Regions from separate parts of the Virgibacillus sp. JSM 102003 genome, predicted to be linked through region 1. Evidence: riboswitches for the same ligand, from Rfam matches in the RefSeq annotation. Region 1 holds a riboswitch; each other region holds the start of a gene.
The links. Region 1 has a riboswitch for cyclic di-GMP ahead of ACE1TG_RS13690 (Spo0E family sporulation regulatory protein-aspartic acid phosphatase). Riboswitches for the same ligand answer to the same signal wherever they lie in the genome.
Positions count from the first base shown of each region.

Region 2: linked by a shared signal. The riboswitch ahead of motA (flagellar motor stator protein MotA) and the one ahead of ACE1TG_RS13690 (Spo0E family sporulation regulatory protein-aspartic acid phosphatase) in region 1 are both predicted to bind cyclic di-GMP.
Region 3: linked by a shared signal. The riboswitch ahead of ACE1TG_RS01985 (prepilin-type N-terminal cleavage/methylation domain-containing protein) and the one ahead of ACE1TG_RS13690 (Spo0E family sporulation regulatory protein-aspartic acid phosphatase) in region 1 are both predicted to bind cyclic di-GMP.
Region 4: linked by a shared signal. The riboswitch ahead of sinI (DNA-binding anti-repressor SinI) and the one ahead of ACE1TG_RS13690 (Spo0E family sporulation regulatory protein-aspartic acid phosphatase) in region 1 are both predicted to bind cyclic di-GMP.

Region 1 covers NZ_JBHFQH010000012.1:25,337-33,295, reverse strand. Annotated here, with positions in the region: gene rlmH (23S rRNA (pseudouridine(1915)-N(3))-methyltransferase RlmH) at 1-229, opposite strand, end outside; gene ACE1TG_RS13695 (hypothetical protein) at 316-1,068, opposite strand; cyclic di-GMP riboswitch class I at 1,252-1,339, shown strand; gene ACE1TG_RS13690 (Spo0E family sporulation regulatory protein-aspartic acid phosphatase) at 1,372-1,560, shown strand; gene ACE1TG_RS13685 (lysophospholipid acyltransferase family protein) at 1,708-2,925, shown strand; gene ACE1TG_RS13680 (sodium/glutamate symporter family protein) at 2,922-4,286, shown strand; gene blaI (penicillinase repressor BlaI) at 4,386-4,769, opposite strand; gene ACE1TG_RS13670 (BlaR1 family beta-lactam sensor/signal transducer) at 4,791-6,563, opposite strand; gene bla (class A beta-lactamase) at 6,706-7,635, opposite strand.
Region 2 covers NZ_JBHFQH010000008.1:138,896-146,854, forward strand. Annotated here, with positions in the region: gene ACE1TG_RS10875 (acyl-CoA dehydrogenase family protein) at 1-469, shown strand, start outside; gene ACE1TG_RS10880 (MaoC/PaaZ C-terminal domain-containing protein) at 500-700, shown strand; gene ACE1TG_RS10885 (hypothetical protein) at 703-924, shown strand; gene ACE1TG_RS10890 (CaiB/BaiF CoA transferase family protein) at 980-2,116, shown strand; gene panD (aspartate 1-decarboxylase) at 2,487-2,879, shown strand; tRNA gene ACE1TG_RS10900 (tRNA-Ala) at 2,999-3,071, shown strand; gene ACE1TG_RS10905 (IS256 family transposase) at 3,483-4,652, shown strand; cyclic di-GMP riboswitch class I at 4,948-5,033, shown strand; gene motA (flagellar motor stator protein MotA) at 5,155-5,955, shown strand; gene motB (flagellar motor protein MotB) at 5,933-6,703, shown strand; gene ACE1TG_RS10920 (DUF3006 family protein) at 6,782-7,045, opposite strand; gene ACE1TG_RS10925 (MBL fold metallo-hydrolase) at 7,048-7,959, opposite strand, start outside.
Region 3 covers NZ_JBHFQH010000001.1:384,337-392,295, forward strand. Annotated here, with positions in the region: gene ACE1TG_RS01955 (DRTGG domain-containing protein) at 1-559, opposite strand, end outside; gene ACE1TG_RS01960 (hypothetical protein) at 632-859, opposite strand; gene ACE1TG_RS01965 (hypothetical protein) at 952-1,497, opposite strand; gene ACE1TG_RS01970 (hypothetical protein) at 1,490-2,035, opposite strand; gene pilM (type IV pilus biogenesis protein PilM) at 2,045-2,938, opposite strand; gene ACE1TG_RS01980 (prepilin peptidase) at 2,975-3,730, opposite strand; gene ACE1TG_RS01985 (prepilin-type N-terminal cleavage/methylation domain-containing protein) at 3,842-4,195, opposite strand; cyclic di-GMP riboswitch class II at 4,252-4,336, opposite strand; gene ACE1TG_RS01990 (type II secretion system F family protein) at 4,384-5,580, opposite strand; gene ACE1TG_RS01995 (type IV pilus twitching motility protein PilT) at 5,584-6,624, opposite strand; gene ACE1TG_RS02000 (GspE/PulE family protein) at 6,637-7,959, opposite strand, start outside.
Region 4 covers NZ_JBHFQH010000005.1:161,319-169,277, forward strand. Annotated here, with positions in the region: gene ACE1TG_RS07490 (hypothetical protein) at 1-632, shown strand, start outside; gene ACE1TG_RS07495 (zinc ribbon domain-containing protein) at 645-1,031, shown strand; gene ACE1TG_RS07500 (penicillin-binding transpeptidase domain-containing protein) at 1,073-3,094, opposite strand; gene ACE1TG_RS07505 (LCP family glycopolymer transferase) at 3,191-4,135, opposite strand; cyclic di-GMP riboswitch class I at 5,046-5,130, shown strand; gene sinI (DNA-binding anti-repressor SinI) at 5,155-5,277, shown strand; gene ACE1TG_RS07515 (helix-turn-helix domain-containing protein) at 5,453-5,785, shown strand; gene ACE1TG_RS07520 (RNA polymerase sigma factor) at 5,908-6,432, shown strand; gene ACE1TG_RS07525 (anti sigma factor C-terminal domain-containing protein) at 6,422-7,462, shown strand; gene ACE1TG_RS07530 (VanZ family protein) at 7,475-7,959, shown strand, end outside.

The DNA of each region.
Region 1 (7,959 bases):
CGAGTGTAATGACATGGGTATCCTGCTTGATGTTCGCGAGAATGCGTTCGCCTTCCTTTTGTTTTACTTCGATCATTTCAGCGTCGCTCATGTTTTCAGGGGCTTTTTCATCGGCGACTTCGATGATTTGAACTTTTGCATAGGTACTTAACCGTTTTAAGTATTCGTCAATGCCCTGCTTAAGGTATTTTTCCTTTAATTTTCCTACCGCAATAATTTTTATGTTCATTGAAATTCATTCCTTTATGCACTTCTTTTGTTTACATTGTATCAAAGAATGACGATACCGCATTACAGTATCGCCATTTCATTCAATTAATCAGACTTCCTCTGTTCTTCTCTTTGCTTTTTCATGAAAAGGGACAATGGCTGTTCTGATCCAGTCATCAACTTATAGACATATGTGGAAGTAAGGTTATAACTGTTTTCAATACTTTCTGCTATATAGTTAGTTCGTTCGAAAAGGATGGATCGAAACTGATCAATTTGCCTTAACGTTTTCTCCATTAGGGCTTCCTGGTTTTCCAGCCGGTTGATAACTTGGTCCTGGTTATCGTCTTGTGTGGAAATCCGCTCTGACATCTGCTTGTTGAGATCATATAATTCACTCATGTTTGATGCGAGTGACTGGCTTGAAGTTTCATATTTTCCTAGCTTATCTACAATAGCCTGATTCGATTCGCTTAGGCGATTGACTTGTTCTGCAATCTCCTTATTTATTAGGCCGCCGTTTTCTATGATATCCTGCAATTTCGCATTATTGCTGTCTAACGTTTTCAGCCATTGGACAGCCTGATTCTCGAATTTTTTATGCTGCAGGTTACTTTCTTTTAATGCTTCCAGCTGCTTGCCAACTTCCTGCCACCTGCCTGCTTGCGTATTATTTTGGTGATGGTATAACGATTTTAAGTCACGGAAGGAATTGGATAATGATTTATTCAGTTCTTTCTGTTCTTTTATCATCTCGGAGAAATAATCTACGCGAAAGTATCCCTGGTTCGGCTCCAGAATATCGCTGTCATTCATATAGACGTCTGGATGATCATTATTATTAATATATAATCCCATCGCACGCTCACTTCCTTATTCATAGTATTGTATTATCCTATGCGGATTATGAAAAGACGGGACAATAATCCAGATGAAGCAAGTTAAAAATGTTTCACCATTTTTGCATGAATATTGCGTTAATTCACTATATATAGTATATTGTGAACAATATCTTTTATAGTGTTAGTACCATCACATCATGTACGATAATGGCAAAATCATTGAAAGATGATGACGCAAAGCTACAGGGGCTAAGTTGGGTTATCCAATATGTCAGCCAGCTTTCGAATACACTCCTTATTCCTGAAAGGGGGATGTGATTTGGATACAGAAGATGTTCTTAAGATTATTAACGATGATATTAAAATGCTTAAATCTTTGATGTATCAGGTTAAAGCGAATGGAAGTGATTTTACAGATCCATCATTAGTACAAGTTAGTCAACTACTAGATGTGAAGCTAAACCAACGAAATCAACTTTTGTCGATTTATACAAATGAACTCAATTAATCCTATTTTTATGTTTTTCTGGTACTAACACTGCCTTTCTATACTCCGACCATTTGTGGGGTATAGCTTTTTTTGCAAGAAAACACCCAGTTGTATGGTAAAATAGTAGGGTACTAATTTTACAATTTTATAGTTGGATGTGAAACGATGAGTATCGAAAACAAACCAAATAAATGGATAGTAACTATGCTAATCACTCCTATCCGCTTCTTCACCAGAAGACGTTCAAATATAGTAATTGAACAGAATGACACACTTCACATGAAACCACCTTACATTATTTTATCCAACCACGTAAACAACTGGGATCCACTGATTCTGAATAGTTATGTAAAGGAACCGATTTCTTTCATTGCTGCTGACCCTCTTTTTCGAAATCCTTTCTTAAAAAGAATATTAAACTATTTTGGTGCCATTCCAAAGATGAAATTCAAAAACGATACGAGCACGATAAGGGGTGTTCTGAAGGCTAAGAAGCATAATCGTGTTATCTGCATTTTCCCAGAAGGAAATCGAAATTGGGACGGTGACACGGAGCCGCTTATTTATTCAACCGCTAAATTAGTTAAGCTGTTGGACATCCCTGTTGTGATTGCAACGATTCGCGGCGGGCATCTGACTCATCCAAGGTGGGCAGCTAATCATCGCAAAGGCTTAATTTCTATCTCCTATAAAAAAGAATGGGATCAGGGAGCGTTCTCAAACGATTCACCTGACGTCATTAACCAGAAACTAACCGAGGCGCTTTACCATAATGAAATGGAATGGCAGTCTGGGGTTGCGGGTGAATATCAGGGGAAAAATCTAGCAAACTACTTGGAACGCCTGTTGTTTGTTTGTCCACATTGTAGAAAACCTGGACAGCTTCATTCGCATGATGACCTGTTTGAATGTCAGAGCTGTGATTACACCGTTCGTTACACATCCTTAGGGACATTTGAGCAAGTGACGTACCCTGCCTATTATTCTACTCCCCGTGATTGGAATAAATGGCAGCTTGAATTTTTGAGAGGAACCTTACTTGACCCAGATTGGCAGCAAAGTTGGAATGAGGCAATGCAGGATCATGTGAAGCTGTTTTTATCCTGGAATGCTCAACCATTCCGGCTTATTTCAAAAGGAGATTTAGAGTGGAATAATACAACAATCACGTTTAATGGTGATAACAAGGAAAACTACGCGTTTGCCTTTCAGGATATGGAAGGGATTAATATACAGTTTCATCATAAGCTGGACTTCTTTTATGAAGATCAATTTTACCGATTTGTATTTTATCAGCCCCATACCTCAGCGTACAAATGGCTAATGGCTATTAAAACGGCACAGGCATTGGAGTCTAAACAATCAGGTGAGGTGATATCATGAGTAACTCCTGGTCATTAGTGCTCGACTTTTCTCTTTTATCTTTTTTAATTGTTATTGCCGCTGTGTTAAAAGCAAGAATTCCAGCATTGCGAAAATTAATTGTGCCAACGTCCATGATTGCGGGTTTCCTTGGGTTAATCGTCGGACCTGAACTGCTAGGATGGATAAACTTTGATAAGGATTTACTTGGAAACCTGGTTTACCATCTAATGGCCATTGGCTTTATTGCTTTATCGTTAAAGGAACGGGAAGTGGAAAACAGCCCGGCAATTATCAACTCAGGCCTTATGATTGTTTCCACGTATTTAATTCAGGGATTGGTCGGTTTTGGTCTATTCATGATCCTTGTCGAAACATTTTATCCGGACTTTTTCCCAGGTGTCGGATTATTACTGCCACTCGGATTCGGTCAGGGTCCCGGACAAGCATATTCGATCGGTACACAGTGGGAAGAACTGGGACTAGTTGGTGGCGGGAATCTTGGTTTAACGATTGCCGGGATAGGTTTTATCTGGGCGACGGTTGTCGGGATTATCCTGATGAACCTATTAGCCCGCAGCAAAAGGTTCCAGCAAAGTGAATCTTGCCCAGTCAAAACACATAAACAAATGGTAGAAAGGTCCGAGCCAGATGAAATTTCATTAAGTGATGCAATCGATAAGCTAACCTATCAAATAGCATTAATCGGCTTCATTTATCTTGTTACCTATTTGACTATATACGGGTTAGATAAAGTATTGACGCCACTTGGAACATTTGGAGCAACTTTTGCCCAGTTAATCATTGGATTCCACTTTTTAATCGGAAGCTTGTACGCGATGTCTTTCCGAACTGTTTTAAATCGATTAAAAAATGCAGGGCTTCAGCTTGAACATTCACCGAACAACTTTTTACTGCAGCGAATTTCCGGTTTTTCGTTCGATTACATGATAACCGCATCAATCGCCGCTATTTCGATCTATGCATTACAGGAGTATGCTGTCCCGATTCTAATATTAACTACTTTAGGCGGCTTTGTAACCATCGCATTTTTACTTTGGATCGGACCGCGTGTATTTCCTCTGGATAAGCTGCCAAACGTATTAGGATTTTACGGAATGCAAACCGGTACAATATCAACTGGAATGGCACTATTAAAGGCCGTAGATCCAAAGTTCCAATCCAATACAGCAGATAATATGGTGATGGGAAGTGCGACAGCAATAATGTTTGGATTTCCTTTATTGCTGCTGTTAAATGTCCCAATCGTTGGGTATGTTCAAAACCAGCCAATCATGTATCTCTATACATTTATTGGATTGCTTGTTTATTTCCTGGCGCTAGTTGGGGCCTTGCTTTACAGAACACGAAAAACGGTATAGTTAGTTGGATGGGAGCGGTCAAATTGTTGCCTGAAACTTTTTGGACTAATCCAATAGGCAGCCAAAGAATGCTTTCAGCTTTTAAAGAAGGGGGCAGTCTTATTTTTTGTCCCGCTTCTTATCCAGGATGGACCTTAGTTCTTCAATATCTTCTTCAGACAGGTCTTCATCCTGAATGAATTGAACGAGCATCGATTTCAAGGTGCCGTCATAGAATCGTTTTACAAAGGAGTCTGTTTTGGCACGTTGGCATTCGTCTTGTGAATAAAGTGGGTAGAATGTGTAAACTCTCTGATTTTTATAGACGCCGACGACTTCTTTTTTAGTGAGCCTATCCAACAGTGTACGTACGGTTTTCGGTTTCCAGCTCGTTTGTGCCTGCAAGGATGAAATGATATCATTTGCTGTTTGCGGTGCTTTTTCCCAGAGCACTTTTAAGACTTCCCATTCCGACTCTGAAATAGTGGGTATTTTATTCGTCACGTTATTCCCTGCCTTTACCTTTTAATAGATGCCTTTATCGTACAAAATGGATTTCGTAATTTCAGCAGCTGTACTGCCACTGGCATGATGGTCGCTTTCGATATTAGTTGCGAAAAAATACGTATTGTTTTTTGTTTCTACATATCCAATGAACCAGCCATTCACATTTTTCCCGTTGACCGTTCCTGTGCCGGTTTTACCATAGAGCGTTGCACTGTCTTTGGTCTCTAGTTTGATGGCATCTTTTATGAATTGAATGTTCTCACCATCAAATCCAAATTGGTTTGTATAAAAGTCTTTGAGTGTCTGCACTTGCTCAATCGGTGAAATTTTTAAGGAAGATTCGAGCCAATAGTCTTCGATTCCGCCCGACAGATTCTGATTGCCATACTGTATTTTATCAAGGTAAGATACAATGTTTTTCATTTGTACCTTTTTGTCCAATTGCTGGAAGTACCAGGTTACGGAATTTTCCATTGCAGTAAATAAATTTTGGTTCTGGTTCCAGCTTTGATAAGGATACGAGTTCCCATTCCATTTCATGTAGTTGTCATTTCGTGTGATGACTTCGGACTCCGATGCAAATAGTGCACTGTAAATTTTGTACGTTGAATTTGGCGAAACCCGTAATGTGCTTTTATCTTTATTATAGATATTGTATTGTTCCTCCTGCAAATCGTACAGTACAAAGCTACCTTCATATTCACTGAAAAATGCGCTTAAATCCTCATACATTGTCTGCTTATTGTCGAAATTAATCCTGTCATCACCATAAGGCATTGCAGAAACAATTGGTATCTGACTCACAACAACCCCGATAAGAAGTATAAAAATCAGGATGCTTTTCAGTTTTAGCAGCTTTGTTTCAGATCTAAAGGCTGCAATATGTTCAATCCGTTTTTTTAATTGTTTTTTTGAACTAGCGATTTGGTTAACCATTAAGAAATGACTTGGAGAATAGGATTTATCAGCAAACATAATAATTGTGTTTCCGTATGCTGTATGCTGGTATTGATCCAATGTACTTAGGACAGCTCTGTCACACGCGATTTCTCGGTCCAACCGCATTTCCCTGAACGCCATCCAGATCAATGGATTAAACCAGTATAAAATTTGGAATAGGACGATCAGATAATTTGTGGCAATGTCTTTATATTTATAGTGATGTAATTCATGCAGTAAAATGTATTTTATTTCATCCATGGACAGACACGCTTCAGCATGACTCGGCAGGACTATATAGGTTTTAAATATCCCGAACGTCAATGGAGATTTGATCAGTGGCGATTTTCCCAACACCAGTGGTCGTGATACATTCAGCAGTTGTTTGCACTGTTCGAATAATGATAGAACCTCGCTATTCGTTAGCAGGGTTATGGACTTTTTTATTTGTCGCAGTTTTATCCATGCGTGAATGGAAAGAGCAATCAATACGAGCATGCCTGCAATCCATATAATGGTTAAAACGTGATTCAAAAATGTTAAATCAATCCGGTTAACGGATGTTGAAAAATCGTGCATCCAATTTCCGTTTTCCCATGATCTATCGTTTTCGGTTGTGGTAACGGATGGTAGCGGATTACTGTTTTGGTTCCCGTTCCACGTGAACTTATCTCCAAATTTTAATAATTGGGTTGGCATATAAGGTAATAGTAAAGCTATTAGTAACAGGAACCAGAGATTATATTTCCATTTGGATGACAATTGGTTCTTAAAAATTTTTCGGATCAGCATGATAACGATAGTCATGATAGAAGATATGAACATACTAACAGCCAGATGGAAGAAAGACATTTATTTATCTCCTTAATCGAAGGTATTTGCTAAAAGCACCTCTATTTTACCACTCGAGTCCATTTTATCGCCATGGAAAGAAATGCAAAAAAGAAGGGTCACACATGCCGTTCCTGACTGACATGTGTAATCCCGGATTTTCTTATTTAAAAGCGTTCAGTGTGATTTCGGCAGCCTTTGCAATCAGTGCATCATCATATTCGGCATTCTCTGTATCGCGCCGGGACATAATTGCAATGACGATTGGTTCTTTGTTCGGGGGCCATACAACGGCAATGTCATTTCTTGTTGCGTAGGTTCCGGCTCCGCTTTTATCAACAACTGTCCACTTTTCAGGTGCGCCTGCACGTATTAATGGATCTCCTGACTCATTGCCTGTCATCCAGTCGATAATTAATTCACGTTTATCGTCTGGCAGAAAGTCTCTAAGGACGACCTTCTTCAGATTGGTGGCCATAGCCTTCGGTGTGCTTGTATCACGCTTACTCCCCGGTGTGAATTCATTCAATTCGGTTTCGTATCGTTCAGGCTGGGTCACGTCATCACCAATGTCACGTAAGGCTTGCTCAAATTTATCAGGGCCCCCAATCGTCTCAAGTAGAAGATTCCCCGCAGTGTTGTCACTTTTTCGGATGGCTGCTTCACTTATTTCCAACAGCGTCAATCCGGTATCCACATGTTTTTCGGTAACCGGAGAATAAGTAACCAAATCGTCATTGGTGTACGTAACGACTTTTTCAAGATCTTCTATGTTGTTTTGCTTAAGCAAGATTGCTGCAGCCAAAGGCTTGAAGGTAGATGAATAGGCAAAACGTTCATTCGGTCGGTATTCGATGGTTTGATTCGTCCCTGTATCCATTGCATAGACACCGAGTTGGGCGTCAAACTCATTTTCGAGCTGTACAAACTTTTCCTCCTTATTGATCGTTTGCTTTGAATCATTCTCTTTGTCGGATGATGTATCGGTCTTATTATCTGCATTTCCGCATGCAGTAAGTAATGTTAGTAACAGCAGCGTTATGGACAGTGTAAACAGGTGCATGCCGATTTTGTAGGGGCTTCTTTTTCTCATATTGGTACCTTCTCTCTATTAGATAGAATTGATCATATTTGTTTTCTTCGTTTACGAAACGTTATTTGTAAGCATTTTATACCTCCCTATTAACTTAATTGACTACAACCGTAGTCAAATATTACAATTGTAGTCTATAAATGTCAAGCCAATATTTTAAAGTAGTTTTACACAATCTTGAAGTGTTTCTGTGAAGTGGAAAATGATGTGGGCAAGTATGTCATAATGGAATAAGAAAAGGTTTCGATTACAAAGACATCTGATGATAATACCTGGTAGCCAAACAGTTATTGTTAAAGAAGTCTTGAAAGTTAAACAATCGGG
Region 2 (7,959 bases), on a different contig from region 1:
GCTTGGGCAGGAAGGCAAAGGATTTTATTATTTGATGGAAAAGCTTCAACAGGAACGATTATTGGTTTCCATCCAAAGTATGGCTTCTGCAGAAACGATGCTTTCTCAAACAATTAATTACGTAAAACAGCGGAAAGCATTTGGGCAAAGTATCAGCCAGTTTCAAAACACGCAATTTAAACTTGCTGAAATGCAGACAGAGATTGAGATAGGCAGAACGTTTGTAGATAGATTGATAGATGACCATATAGAAGGAAAGGATATTGTAACAGAAGTATCGATGGCAAAGTGGTGGACAACGGATTTATCAAAAAAGGTTGCAGCAGAATGCCTTCAACTACATGGTGGGTACGGATATATGGAAGAGTATGAGATTGCGAGAAGGTATCGGGATGTTGCCGTGTCCTCTATTTATGCCGGAACCAATGAGATTATGAAAATGATTATTGCGAAAAAGATGGAGTTATGAATACCCTTCTGATTAAAGAGGTGAAGCATATTGAAATTTGGGGACATATCGATTGGTGATGTATATTCAACCAATCCTGTAAAGGTTACGAAAGAAAGCATTCTGGAATTTGGACAGAAATATGATCCGCAATATTTTCACACAGATGAAGGAGCTGCCAGGGAAAGTCCATATGGGTCACTGATTGCCTCAGGTTTCCAAACGTTAGCGGTAGTCTGGCTGAGTGGATAAAAATGGACATCCTGGGGCGTGACTGTATAGGCGGGGCTGGTGCTGATATGCAGTTTAAGGCACCGGTGATCCCAAATGATCAACTCAAGGGCCAATTTAAGGTTGCGAATAAACGGATGCTTTCTGATGAAAAAAGAGGGATGTTAACGATTGAAGTCGCAATTCATAATCAAAAAGAAGAGGACGTATTGTCTGCCCAAACAAATGAATTTATTTTATTTTAGTTTGGATAAATATAAGGGTTTTCATTGAATTTGAAGCAGTGAGGAGGGGTTCATATTGCCACTGAGGTCTACACGCGTACTTGATTTGACCCGGTTACTGCCTGGTCCGTACTGTACAATGTTATTAGCAGATTTTGGTGCGGAAGTTATAAAAGTAGAGGATCCGGACAGTGGAGATTATGCAAGAGCATTTTATCCGAAGATTGCTGGTATCAGTGCGATGTTCCATTCATTGAATCGGAATAAGAAGAGTGTCTGTCTAAATTTAAAATTACCAGAAGATAAACAGGTGTTTCTGGAAATGGTTAAAAATGCAGACGTTGTTATTGAATCATTTCGTCCAGGGGTGATGGAACGCCTTGGTTTGAGCTATGAACAATTGAAAGCAGTCAATCCCGCACTTGTATATTGTGCGATTACAGGGTACGGCCAAACAGGTCCGTACGCAAACCGTCCTGGTCACGACCTGAATTATCTCAGCTACGCCGGGTTACTGAATTTGATGGGCGAAAAAGGTGGAAAGCCAATTATTCCTGCAACAACAATTGCTGATATAGGCGGTGGTGCCTACCCAGCTGTTACAGGTATTTTAATGGCACTTTTGAATAAAGAAAAAACAGGGAAGGGACAATTTGTTGATATTTCCATGCTGGATAACGTCATTTCCTGGATGCAGACGTTGCTGCCTGATTATTTAGCTACAAATAATAATCCAAATAGAGGGGAGCAAATGCTGGATGGCGGGAAAGCATGCTATGCAGTTTATGAAACAATCGATGGACGTTATATATCAGTAGGAGCACTGGAACCAAAATTTTGGACTGCGTTTTGCAAATCTATTGGTAAGAGCAATTTTATTCCCCTGCAAGATGCCCCCTTAGATAAGCAGCTTCAGTTAAAACAAGAGATACAACGCATTATTTTTACAAAAACATTATCAGAATGGATGGAAGTATTTTCAGATATTGACGCATGTGTATCACCAGTTCTAACTTTTCAGGAAATGATTAAAGATCCGCAAATTATATCACGTGGGATGATTCAACAAATAAATGATTCCGCATCGTGTCAGGTGAGGCAGATCGATGTTCCGATTAAATTATCTGAAACCCCTGGTGCTATTCGTTCCCCTGCGCCAAGAATCGGCGAACATACGGATGAAGTTATGAAGGAAATGGGGGTGCTGCGATAAGGTGAATGATAGCATGAGCTGAAATGGTTGGCCTTTGTTAAATAATAAATTCAGGAGGTTTTTGAAGGGATATAGGTACTACATTAGTGAGAAATACTAGAAGAACACCACATAAAACGGCTATACATTATTATGTTCATTGAGGAAATCCCCAAAACATCTGTCGGCAAATTCTTGAAAAGAGCATTAGGTGAACAGGTTAACGAACAGTTGAATGTATGAGTATTATATAATTTGTGGGACGTTCTAGTTGCGTTCCACTTCTTTTTTTATGGGAAAGCTTGCAATGTTTGAAAAAGCCCACTTGTAATTATCTTTGGTTTTAAGTCATACTATACTTGAGATGTTCATTTTTAGAGGAGGAACTTTTATGCAACGCTTAATGTGTAAAGGAAAGATACATAGAGCTAGGGTCACGGAGGCTGAGCTTGATTATGTTGGCAGTATAACGATTGATTGTAAGTTAATGAAGGAAGCAAATATTAAGCCTTATGAAATGGTACAGATTGCAAACATACGAAATGCCGCAAGATGGAAGACTTATGCCATTCCAGCTCCAGAGGGTTCAAACCGCATTTGTCTCAACGGTCCGCCAGCAAACTTGTTTTCTCCAGATGATCTGGTTATTATATTGAGCCAAGGACTCATGACTGATGAGGAAATAGAACATTTAAAGCCTAAAGTAGTATTTGTTGATGAAAATAACGAGATTACCAGTGTTGAGGAACATGATTTACATTGGCCTGAGGGTGTAGAATTATAAAGTAAGGTTTTAAGAAATGAGCCTGGAGCATTTTCCGGGCTAAAAAATAGTAGCTAACATTTCTAATAAACACTCTTGAAAAAAATTAAAAAAATGCTTATAATAAAAGCTGTCTAACTGGGGCATTAGCTCAGCTGGGAGAGCGCTTCGCTGGCAGCGAAGAGGTCATCGGTTCGAGCCCGATATGCTCCATCGTAAAAACAACCCACTTCTCATCTTATTGAGAGGTGGATTTTTTTGTTTATACAAGATTTATAACTTTTTTGGCTAAATAGCCGAGGATCCGATAAGTTCCAGGTAACTAGTCATGGCGGATCCTCGTTCCGTTAACTGCTAGTAAAGCAGCTCAAAAGTGAATGAAGTGAATCCTCGTTCCGTTATTAGTCCAAAATGAAGGAGAAATGATGGTGAAATGGGCGAATAGCGGAATGAGGATCCGAAACCGATGCCAAAGGTCATTATTTGAAGCAAATAACGGAATGAGGATTCACATAGCGATTAAGTCCATATAATTGTGTAAAAAGAAAATAAATTAAAAAAGGGCCAAATTAATTCCCTATGATACAATGTTTAACAACCACGAAAAACAAGGAGGAATTAATTGTGACCCAATTACAGTTTAACCTAGATATGGACTTTTTAAAAGACTCATTAATGAACTCAAATATCGATAATGTTGTTAAATCTACTATCATTTTAGTTTTGAATGAGTACATGGAAAAAGAGCGTGATGAGTATTTAAATACGAAGGCTTATGAGCGTTCAGAAGAGCGTCATGATTATCGTAATGGCTACTACGATCGGGAATATATGATGAGTATTGGAAAAATTAACTTGCGCGTTCCCCGTACTCGTAGTGGCGAATTTTCACCAACTGTTTTTGAAAAATATAGACGGTGTGATCAGGCATTTGCGTTATCCATGCTTGAGATGGTAGTAAATGGTGTGTCTACTCGAAAGATAAAAAACGTTGTTGAACAGCTGTGCGGGGAATATGTTTCAAAGTCCTTTGTATCTTCGCTCTCTGAAAAACTTGATCCAATCGTAAATGAATGGGCAAACCGTGCATTAAACACAGAATACTATCAATATGTATATGTAGACGCCATGTATATCAAAGTTCGCGAACATCATAAAGTTGTGTCTAAAGCAGTTTATATAGCTACTGGACTTAACGAAGGTAATAAAAGAGAGGTTCTTGGTTTGAAAGTGAGTCATGAGGAAAGCTTTGAAGCTTGGCAAGAATTTTTAAATGAACTCATAGCACGTGGTTTACAATCACCAAGCCTTATCATTTCAGATGCTCATTCCGGGCTTAAAAAGGCTGTTCAAAAAGTGTTTATCGGAACTTCTTGGCAGCGCTGTACAGTTCATTTTAAGAAGAATCTCTTTGATGAACTGCCAAAGAAAGGTATGGACGATGTTAAAGAAGAAATAAAGCAAATTTTTGATGTGGAAACACCTGTGGAAGCAAGGAAATTCAAAGATGAGTTTATTGATCGTTACCAGGATAATTCTAAACTGGTAAAGATAATTAACAACCTGGAGGATGGTTTTGATGACGCCGTCCAGTATCTAAATGAACCACCGGAATACCAAAAGTATATTCGTAGTACAAATTCCCTTGAACGGCTAAACCAAGAGGTAAGACGAAGAGAAAGAGTAATACGCATATTTCCTAATACGCAATCAGCTTTTCGATTAATCGGAGCTGTATTAATGGACTACGAAGAGGAAGAGCAAAAGAAAAGACCCATCTTCAAGAGGGATTAGCATGGCCGAATCCGCGCGCGAAAATTTGTTTTGGTAGGAAGGGGTACCCCTTCCTACCAAAACAAATTCAACTAAATACTATAAAGTGGCTGTAAACTTGTATTATGGAATTTTACACAATAAAAAGGACTTGACTCACATAGCAGCACCGATTCAGCCCCAAGTCAAATTTTCCTCACATGCAGATTACATTTTCGAAATATTTTTTCTTCCATCTACATATTCAACTTTCCGGGTTTTTGAACGATATAATTAGTATGAAACTTCTAAAAGAATACATTAAAAGTTGAATAACTTGCGAGAATGGCAAACTTATTGAAAGGTAAGGACGCAGAGCCACGGGTCTAAGGTCTTATGTACTATGATCGCCGGGTTACCGAAAAAGGATGAAAAAAATTAGTAGTTAAACTAATTAAGTCTATCATTTTTGGTAGGCTATTTTTAATTATATGAAAAGCAGGGAACTACTAGTTACTCCCTGTCTTTAAGGAGGTACATATCGATGGATAAGACGTCAATTATTGGTATTATTATCGGATTTTTAGCTATTGGGGTAGGCATGACACTAAAAGGTGTTAGTCCAGCAGCATTAATTAACCCCGCAGCGTTTATTATTATATTTTTTGGAACAATGGCTTCTGTTTGTATCGCTTTTCCAATGGAAACAATTAAAAAAGTACCGAGACTTTTTGTCATCCTTTTTAGGGAAGATAAACAGAATGATATAAAACAAACGGTTGATACATTTACTGAATGGGCAGAGCTTACCAGAAAAGAAGGAATACTTACACTTGAGGCCAAAATAGATCAACTGAATGACAGCTTCTTATCATCAGGCATCCAGTTAGCTGTTGATGGACAATCAACAGAGTTTATTAGAGAACTTATGTTAGAAAAGATTGATGCAATGGAAGAAAGACATGAAAAAGGAGTCTCCGTATTTTCACAAGCTGGTACATATGCACCAACGCTTGGTGTATTAGGGGCCGTTGTCGGATTAATTGCTGCTTTAGGGGATATGAATGACATGGAAGCTCTGGGACATGCTATATCATCCGCTTTTATAGCTACTTTGTTTGGTATTTTTTCTGGTTATGTATTGTGGCACCCTTTCGCAAACAAACTTAAAGAGAAATCAAAAAAAGAGGTGCTAATGAAACAAATAATGATTGAAGGTGTATTATCCATAACAAATGGTGAATCTCCGCAATTGATTCGGGATAAACTTAGTTCCTATTTATCTCCAAAAGAGTTGTTGAAATTAGACCAGGAGGGATCAGATGAAGAGAAAGAAGAAGAATGATGAAAATCATATGAGTGAATCCTGGTTACTTCCTTATGCGGATTTATTAACACTGCTCCTGGCATTATTTATAGTATTGTTTGCGATGAGTGAACTGGATGCAAAGAAATATGAAGAGCTATCCCGCGTGTTTAAAAGTGAGTTTTCAGGTGGGGAAGGGATACTAAAAGAAAGCAATAGTACAATAGAGATGCCTCAAGATGTGGAAGAAGATGAAGAGGAGACTGAAAAACCTGAGGAAGAGAAAAAATTAAGTAACAGTGAACAAGAGTTAAATAAATTGAAATTACTCCAAAAGAGAATTAATAAATATATAAACGAAAATAACCTTTCCGAAAAATTAGGAACCAAGCTGAATGGTGAAGGGTTATTAATAACGATCATCAATGATGTAACATTTGATTCAGGAAGCGCTGTGGTGAGGGAAGAAGGCAGGGGAATTGCAAGTGCCATTTCAACATTTCTGTATACAGATCCGCCACACCAAATAATAGTCAGTGGTCATACAGACGACCGGCCAATTCGTACTAGTGAGTATTCATCGAATTGGGATTTAAGTGTCATGCGGGCAGTTAACTTTATGCGCCTAATATTAGAGAATGATAGACTTGATCCCAAAACATTTAGTGCAAAAGGGTTTGGTGAACATAAACCTCTTGTACCTAATACTAATGATCAAAATCGGGCAAAAAACAGACGCGTAGAAGTACTGATATTGCCTAATTATGAAATTACGGGGGAATTGTAGAGTGGTACCTGCACCACTTCTCGGTTATATAAACTAAAGGCCGAAATCCCACCTAATTGGATTTCGGCTTTTAAAATTTTACTTCTTCTTAAACTTGCTTCCCTTGCTTTTGGCACGTAACTTAGCCATTAAATCAGATGATGTTTCAGCTTCCTTTTGGGTTGTTGCTTCATCAATCGAAACAATCTGGTACTTATCATCCACTTTTTTCATGTTGAAATAGGTGTTTTTACTGCTGCCTTCTGGTAATTGCTCAACAGGAATGACTACTTCTTCCTTGGTTTCCTCCATGAGAATAACGGCTTTATTAGAGTCTTCAAATCGATCAAGTATCCCTTTCATATTTATCCCCCTGTACAGGCCAAGCCTTGGCTTTTGATATCGCTGATCCGCGATGGTCCGATTCCATTAACATCTGTTAAATCCCTTACTGATTGAAATGGTCTCAATTTAATTAAGTCCTCTGAACGTGCCGGGCCGATATGGATAATTTCCTGTAATTTTTCAGACGATGCTTTGTTGATATTGATACAATCACCAGTTGCTGGCGATTTTTCTGTGTTAGTTGATTGATCACTTGTATCATTATTGGATGAGTTATCTGAGGAACCACTGCTGCTTGGGCTGATTGTTCCGTCATCTTTTGTCTGAACGGTATAGTCGCTTCCGTCCGTTGTTACAACAATCGTCCCATGAACATCCGTACCATATAACTTGATTCCAGCATTTTGGATAAGTGAAACCACCTCAGCATGCGGGTGGCCGTATTGATTATCAGCGCCTGCGCTATAAATGGCTACTTCCGGACTTACCGCATCAATAAAAGCTGGATCGCTGGATGTATTAGACCCGTGATGTCCTAATTGTAAAAAGTCAGCATTCACACTATTCCCGCTGTTTATCATTTTCATCTCGCCATCACGATCAGCATCGCCAGTGAACAGAAAACTCATGTCACCATATGTGAATTTTGCGGAAATAGATTCTTCGTTTGTGTTACCCGTAATGCTGCCTGGATGGAGAACGGTAATGTCCATCGAGCCAATTTCGAATGTGTCTCCGGTTCTTGGCTCATCGTAATCCGCGTCACTTGCCAGAACAGCCTTCATGCCTTGTTGGAATGTTTGTGATGAGCTTTCATTTCCAGACATCCAAACCTCACCAACATCAAATGTATTCATGACTTCTGCCAGTTGCCCGGAGTGATCAGCATCAGCGTGACTGACAATGAGTACGTCGATAGCAGAGACTCCTTG
Region 3 (7,959 bases), on a different contig from region 1:
CCTTTTTAATCAATTGATCATAAATAGCCCTATTGATCATCGCAGCAACCGTAAATGTATCATAGCTGGTAGACATGATAGGTAATTCTTTTTCATCAGCTAAGAGTTTGATATCATCATTCGTATCAAACCCGCCAGTTATTAATACAGCAGCTCCTTCACTTAAAGCCAATTCATGAGCTTTCACACGATTACCAACTATTAATAGTGACCCTGCTTCTGTATAGCGCATCATTGCATCAAGCTGCATCGCACCAATAACAAATTTACTTAATGTCTTGTGTAACCCTTTCCTACCACCCAGGACTTGTCCATCTACAATATTGATTACCTCAGCAAATGTTAATTTTTCAATATTTTCCTTCTTCTTACGCTCAATTCGAATTGTGCCAACACGTTCAATGGTACTAACCAGGCCTTGGTTCTCAGCATCCTTTATTGCTCGGTATGCCGTCCCTTCACTAACATTTAACGTTTTAGCTATTTGTCTCACAGAGATTTTATGGCCGATTTCTAATGATAATATATGTTGCAGAATCTGTTCATGTTTAGTTGCCATTTCCGTTCACCGACTTTCAACTGTACTAGTCAATATCTATACTGTTTAGTATACAGTTGATACACGGAAACCTCAATGATTAAGCGTTTGTCGACGTCTTACTCTTTCCTGTTCCATAACTGGAGGCTTGGTGATGTGTAAAAGTGTTGCAAAATTAGCTCCGACTACCAGAACTAAGAACAAAAGCCATCCTCCCCAAAAAACAAGTTCCAACTGTGATGCCGCACTTGGAATAACTGGCCATGCAAAGTAAAGTAAAAAACCAGCTAGTAATAATCGTAATATCGCATATTGGCGCATATATTTCCCTCCTCAAAATACTTTATGATAATTTGAGATTGATAAGAACAGTTACTATTCATAGAATTAAAAAGAATAGCCTTTATAAAAGACTATCCTGTGTAAAAGGTTTTAAATGATACTGTTAAATAAACCTGTTTCGCATCCTGTTGTAAATTAATTGATTCTATGATCATTAGCCTTTTGCTATCAGTCATTTCAGCCAAGAAAGAATTTATATCACTAAGTTTTGATGCTGTAGCATCTAGTGAATATGAATTTTCGTTTAATTCCGTTGCTTCTTCTTCTTCCTGCTGAACCGCTGCCTGATTTGCTGATTGATTAGCCGATTCAATATAATCAATTGTTACATTCGTGTCACTCGCAATAGTTTGTAGGTTTAGTAATACATCATCAGGTGAACTTTCCCTCGGTACTTGTAGAGCAAGAGCTGACAACTCCTCACTCGGACTCTCTTTTGATTGGCTTTCTGTTTTTTTAAATTGGTTTTCATACATAGAGACCTTTTTATCAAGAGTACTCACTTTAGACTGCAATGGAGCAATTACAGTGAAATAACAAACCCCGTAAACAATAAAAGTAGCTAATAAAACTCCTAGTAACCAATATGTATGAATCTTTGTCCATTGTTTAATCATTTTCACCAAGCTCCTTCACTAAAGTTTCACTATCCAAACTAATAGTTAATGTTGCCTGATATGAGGTATCCATTTTGCTCACACTGGTTAGTTCAGTATCTGAGACATAGTCTTGTCCTAATATTACTTTTACAAAATTTGAGACATTTTTAAGTGTAGAAAATTTTGTATCGATAATAAGCTGATTCTCACTTGTAAAATTATAACTTAGTAACTGTTCAGACGACGACAGGAAGTTAAGCATTTGATTATATAAGGCTACATTGGGAACCATCTCACCTTTTAGCGTTGATATATCTTGCTGTAGTTGCTGGAGCTGTTTTTCCCCGGCAAACTCATCCCGCTTTTCCAGTAATCGTGTTTCTAATTGTGATACTTTATTTGTTTGGTCTTCTATTTGACTCTCATAGTAATATTTTTGATACAAAAGTACAGTAATTACACTAGCAAGTAGTATAATACCCACAACGCCTAATACAAGGGGAGCAATATGTTTTTTAGATTGATTTTCAAGCAAATTAATTTCTGTGTTCATCATTACTCCCCTTTACGAATCCTGTTTCAGTGCCAGACCAAGGACATCAGCATACTTCACCTGTAATTTCCCTTCAGGAAACTTATATAACTTTATTGTAACAGCTTCAGATAAAGCTTTTTTAACATCATCAAGAAATGGAAAATCACCAGCCAAAAGCAATAAACTTATTCTTGCTGACCCTTTCGTTAAAGAGTACTGGTAAAAATCGATAAACCGATTAATTTCTATAATATAATCATCAATGATTTGTTTTCCTAGAGTCTCGTCCAATTCAGACTGATCCGTGTTAGTTGGTAGTTTCATATAACGGGTGAAAATTGCTTTATGATTTTGAAAAGCAGTCAAAACGAGTGCATCGTGATTCCAGTGAATTTGAAGTACATGATTAATGTCCGATTCCTGGAATAAATAATAATAAAACCGATAAACCGATAACGAAGTAAGATCAGCTGCAACTGATTTAAGAGCTGCCTCATCAAAGATTTCTTTAAATGATTCTACTTTATCCTTCGGGTAAGCGAATAAGAGAATGTCTCTGTTTTCACCATCTTCCTCCAGAAACTCAATTGCAAGTGTTGGATTACCAAATGGCAGATATAAACTGTTGCCAATCTGTGTCTTTACATAGCCAATCGCCTCAACTTTTGTCAGTGTTGCCGGAATTTGAAGCTGACGAATGACAACTGTATCATCCTGCATACAAAAATAAAGTTTCTTTCTTTTCCATTTATTTTTCTTAACTAACCGATTAACAACTTTTTGCAGAGATTGTTTACTGGTAATTATTCCGTCTTTAATTGTCCCTTCAGGCAGTTCCACTTCACCATGTTTGACTAAGCTTTTTATAGAAGAACTTTTATGATACGAATACCGTAAAACTCTATTTGTAATTACAATGTTCACTCTACCATTATTGAAAATTCCCAAACTATCACCTGCTTACAAAAATAAATTGAAATACCAGTTTACTAATCTTTCACCGTAAAAATATGTAATTAGGGTTGCAGCAACTATATATGGACCAAATGGAACGGGCTGCCTACGGTCAATTACCTTAAAGAAGAGCAGCATCATTCCTATTATTGCACCAATCATACACGAAAGAAAAAATGCCAATAGCACCTTATCAATTCCCAAAATAATGCCTAAGATGCCGAACAATTTCATATCTCCCGCGCCCATTCCACCACGACTGACAATTATTATTAATGCAAGGAGTGTGATTCCAATTATACCACCAAGAATGGATGACCACCACGGATCCAAAGGCTGTGCGATACGAATGATGATGAATAGTGGCAGAAAGAAAAGAAGCACTCTGTTTGGAATTAACATAAATGTGATGTCGGATACCAATATAATCATAAGCATCGAAACTAGAAGTAACGCCGTAATAATTTCTAGGTTTAATCCTATTAATGAGTAGCTCAATGCAAATAAAATACCAGTAGACAATTCAATTATAGGGTATATAAACGAAATCTTTTTTCGGCAATGTCTACATTTAGCCCCTTGGATGGCAAATGAAATAATCGGTATATTCTCATACCATGACAATTGATGGTTACAGTGGGGGCAAATTGACCGGTCGTTTGCGAAGGGGATATTTTCTGGCAGGCGTAATCCAACTACATTGAAAAATGAGCCGAAGATTAGGCCTAAGAGGAAAAAAAATAGTATTAGTAAAATGTCCATTCGTGTGGCTCCTTATTGTAAAGCTAGAAGAATATATATTGAAGAATACGCCCTGCAAGTATTGGTGCAAGGCGTAGGTTATATTTAAAATCATTTTAAATTATGTTGTTTTTAGTCAACACTTTCATCTCCATCGTATTCAAAATTCCCATTTCCATCTTTAGTAACTTTACCAGAATATTCGGTTTCTGTTCCTGGAACTGTAGGAACTTCATCTAGATACCCTTTGTCCTCTAGTTGTGATACCGATATACTTCCATCCGTATCATAATCACCACTAACATCCGCTAACCTTGCTGCATTTTCAATCAATTCTATATTTGCATCATGTGCCTTTTTCTCAGATTCACCTATAACATTCCCAACCGTCGGTACTGCTATAGCAACAATAATCGCCAATATCGCAATAACCGCCAACAGTTCAACAAGGGTAAACCCTTTTTCTTTTTTTATCATCTTTTTCATGCGTTCTAGCATAAAAATCCCCGCCTCTCTTAATATATAAGATAAAAAGTCTATTAAACTTAGCTGGCCGGTTGCACTACTTACTCCAAACTACCAAAGTGCCCAAACTACAGGTAATTTATCATCGCATCCTACTATATTCCTATATTCACTATAATATATTTTCAGACAAATATCTACCTTGTTTGCTAAATATTTTCAAACAAAGAAAACATTGGAATAACAACTGCGGTAATGATGCTGCCTACGATTATTGTCAGCACAATAATCATAAGTGGCTCGATTAGTGTTTTGATCCGATTCGACAATTGTTCTACCTCTTCTTCGTAAAATGCTGCAGCTTTTGAAAGCATATGATCTAAGGTACCCGTCTTTTCACCAATTTGAATCATCTGAACAACTAGTGCCGGAAATGCCCAGTGTTCTTTCATTGGATTAGCGATCGATTCGCCAACTTCCATCGACTTCCTGGATTGCTTTAATACATCTTGAATCACACGATTTCCAACGACTTTTTCGGTAATTTCGACTGATTGTAAGATTGGTACGGAACTATTTACTAGAGTACTCAACGTTTGTGTCATACGAACCAAGACACCTTTATGTGCAAGCACACCTATAAAAGGAAACTTTATTTTTAGCTTATCGGCACGGTAAGAAAACTTATCATTCTTCAACAGAGACTTATAAATTGCAATACCTAACAATGCTACAGCAATAAGTACCCACCAAAAAGCACTAACCCAATCACTCAAACTTAAAATAAACTGAGTGTAAGCCGGAATCTCTTCACCGAAGGAATTAAACATTCCAACAAATTGCGGAACAATGAATACGAGCAAGAACATACTTAATAATAGTGTGATAACTCCTACAACACCAGGATAAAGTAATGCAGAAACCACTTTTTGTTTATTACGATATTCTTTCTCATAATAATCAGCCATCTGGTTTAATATGTCGTCAAGTTTGCCACTTGCCTCCCCCGCCCGGATCATGTTGACGAGTAGTGAAGGAAAGACTTTCGGGTGACTTTCGACTGCTTTTGAAAGGGCCTGACCCTGATCAAGTTGTTTATCAATGGCTGTCAGTGCTTGCCTTAATGCATTATTATCCGTTTGCCTCGCCATCGTCTTCGTAGCTTCTGAAATCGATATACCAGCATGAATTAATGTTGCATATTGCCTTAGAAAAATAACGAAATCCTTATTCTTAATGCTTCTATTAATAGATAATTCCTTATTCCACGATTTCGTTTCATCTATTTTGATTACGATTATACTATCCTTCTCTAACCGTATTAGCGCATCTTTTTTTGAATCAGCCTCTATCTTTCCTTTTGTTTTGTGACCAGATGCAAGTTTTCCACTATATTGATAGTTCATCCATTAAAAACCCCTTTCCTGCATAAAAGGAGCAGCCGTTTCATAAGGAATTTGGTCTTCTTTCAGTAACCGTTTGAGATCCATTTCAAGCGTGTGCATGCCCTGTTCTTTCGATGTTTGCAACACATTCTGAACTTGATGCAGTTTTTCATTGCGGATTAAGTTTTTAACAGCAGGTGTATTAATTAGTACTTCAGTTGCTGCACGCCGCCCCATATTGTCCTTTGTAACTAATAATCGCTGGGAGATAACAGCTTTTAAGATGGATGATAATTGGATGCGGATTTGCATTTGCTGTTCAGATGGAAATACATCAATAATTCGTTCGATTGTTGATACTGCATCTGTTGTATGTAGGGTACCTAAAACTAAATGTCCCGTTTCCGCGGCGGTAATTGCCGTTGAGATAGTTTCCAAGTCACGCATTTCACCAACTAAAATGACATCAGGGTCTTGTCGCAGGCTTGCTCTAAGTCCATTAACAAAGCTATTTGTGTCAAAACCAATCTCACGTTGATCAATAACTGACTTGTTGTGTCTATGCATATATTCAATTGGATCCTCTAAAGTAATAATATGTTTATGCATTGTTTGGTTCATATGATGAATCATGGAAGCAAGCGTCGTACTCTTTCCACTTCCAGTTGGCCCTGTTACAAGCACTAGTCCTTGTGACTTATGCATAATATCCTTGGTAATCGTTGGGAGATGCAATTCCTCAATTGATGGAATGCTGGTTGGAACAATTCGAATTGCCAATGACAGCTGACTGCGTTGATAAAATGCATTTATCCGAAACCTTGAAACCCCACTAATTCCATAAGAGAAATCAAGCTCACGTTTCTCTTCCAGTCGTTGCAAAAGATCATTCGGAATAATCGCCTTAACAATTTCTTGCGTATCAGAAGGCCTGAGAGCTGGTTGATCCTGCTCAATCAAATTACCATTAATGCGAAATATAGGGGCTTTTCCAATTGTTAAATGCACATCAGATGCTTGCATGTGGAAAGCATTTGTTAACCATTTTTCAAATTGTTCACTCATTTGAATACCACCCTAAATATTAATTGAAACTTGCATAATTTCTTCCATGGAAGTCAATCCTTGTTTAATTTTTTCTAATCCGTCCTGAATCAGAAAACTCATGCCTTGCTGTTTTGCATAGGAACGAATTTCTGCTATAGATTCATTATTCAGCAGCATACTTTTAATTTTTTCATCAACTACCAGCACTTCCTGTACCGCTATTCTGCTGCGATAGCCTTGCTGGTGACAGCTGCTGCACCCTTTTCCGTAATAAACAGAGTCAGCTACAATACCATTTTGATCAAAAATTTCTTTCTCCATTTCAGTTAGCCCTCGTTCCGTGATACAATCCCGGCAAATTTTACGAACTAACCGCTGTGCAACTATACCCGATAAGGATGAAACAACTAAATACGGCTCAATCCCCATATCAATTAATCGCGGTACCGTATCAATTGCACTATTGGTATGGACTGTACTGAATACTAGGTGGCCTGTTAAGGAGGCCCTAATAGCAATCTCCGCTGTTTCCTGATCGCGAATTTCACCAACCATAATAATATTCGGATCCTGTCTTAATATTGAGCGTAACCCGTTTGCAAAAGTGAGCCCAATAGAACTTTTAACTTGAACTTGATTGATGCCCTCCAGCTGGAACTCAACAGGATCTTCAACCGTAATAATGTTCACATTCTCCTGATTCAGCTGATTAATTGACGCATATAATGTTGAGGTTTTTCCTGATCCTGTTGGTCCTGTTAGTAAGACAAGTCCTGATGGCTGTGTAATTAACTGCTTATATTTCTTATAATTATCTTCTGAAAAATTCAGCTCACTTAACTGCATCAACGCGTTATTAAGGTCCAGAATTCGAATTACAATCTTTTCACCATGAACTGTAGGAAGGCAGGATATCCGTAAATCTACCGGTGTTTCTCCTACATTCGTTTTAATTCTTCCATCCTGTGGCAGTCTTGTTTCCGTTATATTTAAGTTTGCCAATATTTTAATTCTAGCAATTAAAGCATTTTGCATTTGCTGCGGTAATATTTTTTCGGTTTGCAGTCTGCCATCTATTCGATAACGTATGTTTACATTCTTCTCTTGCGGGTCTATATGGATGTCACTTGCTTTAAGCTGAATTCCTGTATGTAATAATTGGTCAAGAAGCTTAATTACTGGCGCCTCATCATCATTTTCAGCATTAGTCTCTACTGCTAGCTTAGAGTCATTCTTATAATAGTATTTATTAATGGCAAATAGAATATCGTCTTTTGCTGCAATTACTGGTGATATGCTAAATCCTGTCGCCATTTCTAAATCATCAATAATGTAATAATCCATTGGATCCTT
Region 4 (7,959 bases), on a different contig from region 1:
GGCCTCTTTATTACAGCTCCCTTGCCTTTGTGGGTGTAATTGTTACAGTTGTGGTTTTAAGTGTATTTCAGTTTAGTCAATACACTTCAGTTATTGCTGAAAACCGAATGTTTCAGGATGTTATAGGTGATTCAATATTTGCTGATATAACTTTTGTTGGAAGGGTTGCAATTTATTTGCTGAACCTTGCAATGTTTAATACATTTATTTTCCAGCGTACACAAATGGAAGAAGTGCAGTACTCGTTTCATGCAGGAATTTCTCATACGATGAATACTTTGGATGAAAATATGGGTGGAATAACTGATTTTATTATTCCTAACAAGTTATTTGAATCCTATGAGATTATATCAATTGTAATTGTGGCTTTATTCTTTATTACGGTTGGGCGTTTAATAAGAAAATCGCAGAATAACTTTTCAAGCAAGATTATCATGTACAGTATATTCTTTGCTGTTATTTCCTCATTTTTTACATACCATGCAACGCTAAACTTTTCTATCCAACATGAAGAAATGGGTGATTCACAGGCGTTCTTTGCAGGTTTTAAATTAATTCAAACGTTTTTCATTAGTTTGTTATACGCCGGATTGACAGGGTTTATTGGTGCATATTCAAGAAAGCTTTTCTAAAAGGAGGATCACATGAATAATACGATGGAAGATAAACGAACGGTTCAGGATTTGACGGCTGCCAAAACCAAAGTTCTGACTGAATTAGGGCAGGAAGTCTATTTAGCCTATCGGCGTGGTGAAAAATTTGCTTCAGTCTTAGATGAAAAAGGTGAGGTATTAAAAGATTTAGATAAAAAAATCCACGCTGCTATAGGTCAAAAGGAACCAGAAGCAGGCGACATGATGGAGTGCACGTGTGGTGCTTTACTTACAGAGGATGATTTATTTTGCCAGCAATGCGGTAAAAAGGTAGATGTGCCAGATACCGAATATCAAAAAACTACCTTATGCTACCGTTGTGATCATGAAGTGCCAGCCGCGGCTAATTATTGTAATGTGTGTGGCGTAAGAATGTAATGTTAAAGCCTGCTCCATAAATGGAGCAGGCTTTAATTGAGTTATTTAATGGCTTTTAATAATTCGGTAACTGTTTCCACAGTATATGCGCTGCCACCTTTATCTTCTGTGTTTTCAATCATCATGGAAATTAGAATGTCCTGGTCTTTAGTTGGATAGCCAACAAACCAGCCATTTTCTGCACCTGATTCCTCACCGGATTTTTTAAGCTCGGCTGTTCCGGTTTTCCCAGAGATGGCCAAGTCGTCAATGTCTGCCCCTTTTGCTGTTCCGTTTGGTGCTGCAACCACTTTACGAAGTGCTTCCTGTATAAGTGTGGCTTGCTCACCAGTTATTAATTGTTCCTGCCAAACCTGGCCTTTTTCTGCATCGGCAAGGATTGTAGGCTTAAGCAGGTTACCTTCATTTAAAAATGGGGTATAAGCCATAGCCAAATGGAGTGCGCTCATCTGGACTTCTCCTTGTCCGTAACTTGTATCGGCAAGTAAAACCTCATCATTAAGTTTTCCACTGGATGAGATTGTGGATTTTTCAATCGGGTATTCGAATGGAAAATCTTTAGCGAAACCAAATTGCTTTAATCCTTTCACATACTTATCACTGCCCATTTCTACTGCTTTCATAGCAAAATAGATATTATCCGAGCGAACCAATGCATTCGTAACGTCTACCGGCCCGTTTGACTTTGATACACGGCGAACCTGGTAATTTCCCCAATTTTCACCGTTACTCCATGTTAAGCCATTAATTTCTACACCTTCACCAGGAACGATGGTCCCGTTATTCAGGCCAATAGCCGCAGTTATTGGTTTAAATGTTGATCCAGGTGCATAGGTAGAATTGAAGCGATTTAATAATGGTTGTTTCGGTTTATTTTGCAATTCTTTCCGTCTTGATTGTGAAATACCAAATCCCATTTCGTTCGAATTAAAGGAAGGGCTGCTCACAAGTGCTAATGTTTCACCTGTTTTTGGATGAATTGCAGCTGCTGTCCCGGATTCACCATCATAGCTTTCATATATTTTCTTTTGCAAATCGGCATCTATCGTGGTTACGACATCTTCACCATGTTTAACCGGCTTCTCGGCTAGGACAATTTCTTCTTGGTTTTCTTTGGAAACAGTTATTTTTACGCCTGCTTCACCACGAAGTTTTTCCTCAAATAGTAGTTCAAGCCCTCGTTTACCAATTATGTCGTTTGCACTGTATTCGCCAGAATCCATATCCTCTAACTCTTCGGCAGTTACTGGTCCTGTGAAGCCGACAAGATGACCTAATGATTCTCCATATGGATAAACACGACCGGTTACTTCACGCTCCGTCACGCCACTTATTTCCCATAATTGATTTAGCGTTTTCTTTTCTGATTTCGGCACTTTTTTAAGTGGGACAAATAAATCAGGCTCAACCCATCCGGCATCTAGCTTAGAATTGATCGCTTCAACCGACATGCCCAATAAGTCAGATATCTTCTGTTTCGCCTGTTCTGGATTAGAACCTATTTTTCCAGGAACGATGCCAACATTATGAACGGTGTCATTTAAAGCTATGGGTAAATTATTCCGATCTAGTATTTCGCCTCGTTCAGGTTTTATCGTGGATAGACCGATTTCACCGCCATCTTGAATTGCTGGAAAGATAAAGCCTGGATCCCATTTTACGAACCAGTTGGCATCCTCTTCTTCACCTTCTTTAATAAGTGTTGCTTTATAGTCAAATGCGATTGGACCTGCAATTGTTTCCATTTCGACTGAGAATGGAAACTGAGCTGTTCCTTTTTCCATGGCAGTTTTCATTTTTTCTTCGGATAATTTTTCATAGGTAATCTTTAAATTGTTAACGTTTAGGTCGCCATAAATATTTTTATATCGTTCAACATAGTCTTCTTTTGCATATTTTTCAGTTGAAGCAGTAGTACTCATACTGTACATCTCGTTAAATTCCTGTTCATTCCAATGCTTTACATATTGATCGAAGCGTTCCTGTGGTGTAACTTCATCATTAGAACATGCAGTAACAATCAGAAGTAATAAAAGTGGAAGCAAAGCAATTATTCTTTTCATAATGACCCCCTCAATCTTTTAGAAAATATAATCTAATCATATCACCTTTTATATGCAAAAACATGTATGTAAAAGCAAAAAGCCATCTTTAGATGACTATTTCGCTTTCATATGCTCTTTTATTTCGGTTTGAACCCGATTCATTTCTTCATCGGGTACAACATAGTACCAAATTCCGTCAATCATTTGACCATTGCCGCTTATTTCCATTGTATCGATGTTATTTCGAGTTTGACGATAATCGGAAAATAATGTTTGCATCTGTTCCATTTTGAGATCAGTTTTTACATTCCCGCCAAGAATACCTAGAATATCGGTGATTTTGGTAATGCTTGAGAAACTTGCTGCTTCGCCAATAGCTGCTCTAATTACATTACGCTGACGCTCATTACGTCCAATGTCTCCTCTTGGGTCACCTTTACGCATACGAATGTACTTTAGTGCTTCTTCACCATTCAGATTAATTTCACCTGTAGGGAAATCTACTCCTCCCTGTGAAAATGCACGGTCATTTGTAACTGTTACGCCACCTAAAGCATCAATTCCTTGCTGAAATCCTTCCATATTTACTTTTACATAAAAGTGTACCGGAACATCAAAATTCTCCTCCACAGTCTGCACGGATAATCCAACACCACCAAATGCATAAGCATGATTGATTTTATCCATCCCTCGACCTGGAATATTTACGTACGTGTCACGAGGTATACTCAACATTTTCATTGAATTTGTTTGTGGGTTCAGTGACATCAATATCATGGTATCTGAACGTCCTTTGTCATTTTTCCGTTCATCGACTCCAAGTAAAAGAATATTAATGGTATCATTTTCACTAAAAAGCGAGTCCAGTTCTTTTTGACGATCAGGATTTTCATCCCGTGCCAGTGGTTCATGCATGACTTCGACGGTATCGCCGACTTTATCATAAATATAAAATAAGTAAATGCCAATTATTAATACTAAACCAAGCGTAATTCCCCCAACCCAGTAGGGCCATTTGCGTTTCTTTTTCTCATTTCGTTTTTCAATTCTCGAATCCACAATTTATTCTCCTCTGTCGTTTCAGAAATAATCAATAATTAGATAAATTATATCGAAACTAGTCATTTTAGTCTATTATTCTTTTAGAATTGGTGGAACTGAATGATGCAGTGAACAGGTTCGTGCCAAGATAACTTGTTTCGAGTACATCTTTGCGTTCCCTTTCACAATAGGCAAATCTCATCATCTTAAGGTATGTAAATAGAAGAAGAAAAATCACCTAGCACATTAGTAGACGTTTTTGCGGAGTCAAATGTTTCATGATTTTGTAGTAAGATTTGTTGCTTTTATCTACGCAGTTGATATTAACTGCGAACTACTTTTTAAAAAGTTTGAGTGTTCCTATACCGCTCCGGAAATACACTCCGCGCACCTAGGGCGGCTGATGAACCTCCTTGCTCCTACGTCGCTGCGTAGTCTCATCTAGGCGCAAGCTCCCACAGGAGTCTACGTGTATTTCCTTCGCTAGGTTTTACTCACTTTATCCTGTAAATTAATCAATGCTTATTGTGATATTGCTTCTTAGCCTTGGGAACACTTTAGGCTCTAATCAGAAATCTCTATCAGTGGAGGCAGAATACGCAGACTCCTATGGGAACAGCACGTTCCGAAGCCCCCGGAAGAAGCGTTCTGAATGCGTATAAAATTCATTGCTTTGTAAAAGGTAACAAATGTGAGAATACAGGCTGGTTTTTAGAGATGAGAACTTGCGCAATATTTTTGCCCATAAAGTAATACGTATATCGAATGTATGTCTTTGTTAGAAGGGTTTTTAATGTGCTAAATGGTTCGAATGACCTATATCGTCAAAATAATTTTTGAAAATTACAAAACTAGTTCGATTTTGACAAAAGAAGACACCCAATAACCCCCATAAATATAGTATAGTAGTCTTATAAAACGATGGTTCCTCAGAAAATAGCAAACTTATTGAAAAATGGGGGCGCAAAGTCACGGGTCTAAAGCTTTATAGCTATGACGGCCGGACTGCCTGGGAATTTAAATGGGGGACGATAGAAATGATTAATGCAAGAAAGAACAAAGAAATAGATTATGAGTGGTTGGAACTGATGAAAGAGGCAAAAACCATCGGGTTAACTTTGGAAGAAGTTAGGTTGTTTTTGGCAGATAAGAAAGAATAAAGCCTTTATTACTACATATGCCTAACGAAGACTTTCACCATTTAGACTTGGTGTAATGTCATGTTTTATAAGCATAAGTTAAATAAAATAAATAAATATTTTAAAAAGTCTTGTGCTTTATATAGAACCATACACCTTTTTATGTTATAATTTTTTTTGAAAGAAGGTGTATTACTTGATCGGTGAAAAAATAAAGCAACTACGTCAAGAAAAAAAGATGTCGATTTCTGAACTCGCAGATAAAGCTGGTGTAGCCAAATCCTATTTAAGCTCTATTGAACGAAGCCTTCAAACGAACCCATCGATCCAGTTTATTGAAAAAATTAGTTCTGTACTGGGAGTCCCAGTGAATGAGTTGATATTAGAAGATAAATGGAAAGAGACAGAGGAACAATTAGATGGTGAGTGGTTGAAAATTGTTCAGGAAGCTATGGAATCGGGTGTATCAAAAGAGCAATTTAAAGAATACCTTGAATTTACTAAGTGGCGAAAAGAACAGGATAAATAAGTGCTGACCGTAAAGCTAATGGCTTGCGGTTTTTTATTTTGCACTTAAAAAAATAATATAAATATTTCATGTAACAAATGGATTGTTCAATCGTTTAAATATATAGAGGGGGTGGGAGTTGATTGAAAAGATCCATATTTACAGATTTATTTGAGGCGTATCAACTTCCACTTTACCGCTATTTATTGCAGATGAGCCGAAATAAACAGGTTGCTGAAGAACTATTGCAGGAGACGTTTTATCGGGCGATGATTTCGTTAGAGGTGAAAAACATGGCACAGGCAAAAGCGTGGCTTTTTAAGGTAGCTCGTAACCTTTTCATCGATTGGACTAGAAAGTCTAAGTCTGAACAGCTTATGGTGGAACGAATTCAATTGGAACGTGCCGACAATAACAATATCGGAAACCCTGAAGAGCAGTTAGAGAACCTTACGAAGCAGGTACATATTGAAGAAGTTCTTAGCCGATTACCTGAACGAATGCGCACCATTCTTTACATACGTGAAATTCAAGGTTTTACATATCAGGAAGTCGCGACCGCTATGAATCTATCAGTTAGCCAGGTTAAAACTACGCTGTTCCGTGCAAGGAAAAAATTTCGATATTATGATCAGCTGCTGAAAGGAGAATATTCAGATGAAAGATGATAATGTCTTAGATGAATGGGAAGAGAAAGACCAAGCTGAATTAGATAAAAAGAGTGCGAGAAAGATGGTATGGCGAACGAGACTATCAATTGGATTTACTGTCATTAGAACACTCCTGTTAATTTTTCTTATTTACATTGTATATATGATTCCTGTGAGCATTTATTATGATATGTCAGGAAAAAAAGCGGAGTTTGACAGACTAATAACAACACTTGTTGAAACAAGGTATTCTGGTTTTGAGGTACATGAATCGCATGGGACTAATGCAGAAATCAATGCGCTTCTGACTCAGTCTACTACATTAAAGTTGTACCGTAGTGTCGGCGAATGGGACGTGGTTATTGGAGAAGTTACCGCGCAAAAACATTTAATTGGCAAAATTGGGTTTGAATTTAATTTTAACGAAAAGTATCTAAACACACAGGATAAGATGTTTAACTTTGCTATTGCCCCGGATTTACTAGGAAAAGATAGTGCCTCGTCAAATGGCAAAGAAGGCAATCCTAAATTGTGGGCTCAGTTTAATAAAATAGGAGATGGGCATGTCGCACAGATTCATTTCTCTGCAAAAAAAGGTATGACTCCACGAGAGATGATGAATTTATTAAACCCATATGATTTAAAAGTTCTCCAAATGCCGGTATATGGTGGAGAGATTAAAGAGTATGATATAAGTCATTCAAGAGCTGGACAATTTACATTTGTGAACGCGCTGCTGTTAAGGCCGCAAGCTAAATATGACGAGAAAAACAGACTATCTTTTTCGAGTTATTATTTGCACCATGATAGTATAGGACAATCAATCGATCAATTTTATAAAGATATTGAGTGGTTAATCGAAAATGGAAGTTATAATGGCAAAGATATTGACCGGAAGCGTTTGAACTACCTACGTGAAAATGGCATGAAAGTTTATGGCGCTACGGTAACAGGTCCTGTTCGTGAAATTGAAAAATTACAGAGCGAAGAACTGCTTCATCAGTTTTACTTAGGTGGAATTGAAGTGTGGAACTGGGATGAGAATTAGGGTGAATTTACTATGAAAAAATATATCTATTGGCTGCTGCCTATTGGCTGGATGGGGATAATTTACTATTCCTCAGCACAGCCTTATGAAGATCAGGATGTTAAGCCACTTTTGAAAAGTTCATTTGATTTATCCTTTTTAACACCTTTGGTTGATTGGATATCTTTTACTTACCATCATTCAGAGGTAAGTGTAGCAGAATTGGGGACTGCGGGTATCGTTGAGTTCTTCCTGCGTAAAGGCGCACATGTTGGAGTATTTTTTGTGCTAATGTGTTTATTTTATATTGCTTTAAGAAGTACATGTGATATGAAGTTCCTTCCACTAATTATCATATCGTATTCACTTACAATTGCATATGCTGGATTAGATGAATTCCATCAAGGTTTCACTGCTAATCGAACACCTTATATAGGTGATGTTGTTCTGGATGGAGTCGGTGCTGCAATAGCCGCCCTATGTTTATTGTTGATTAAATGGAAAACAGTCACAAAATA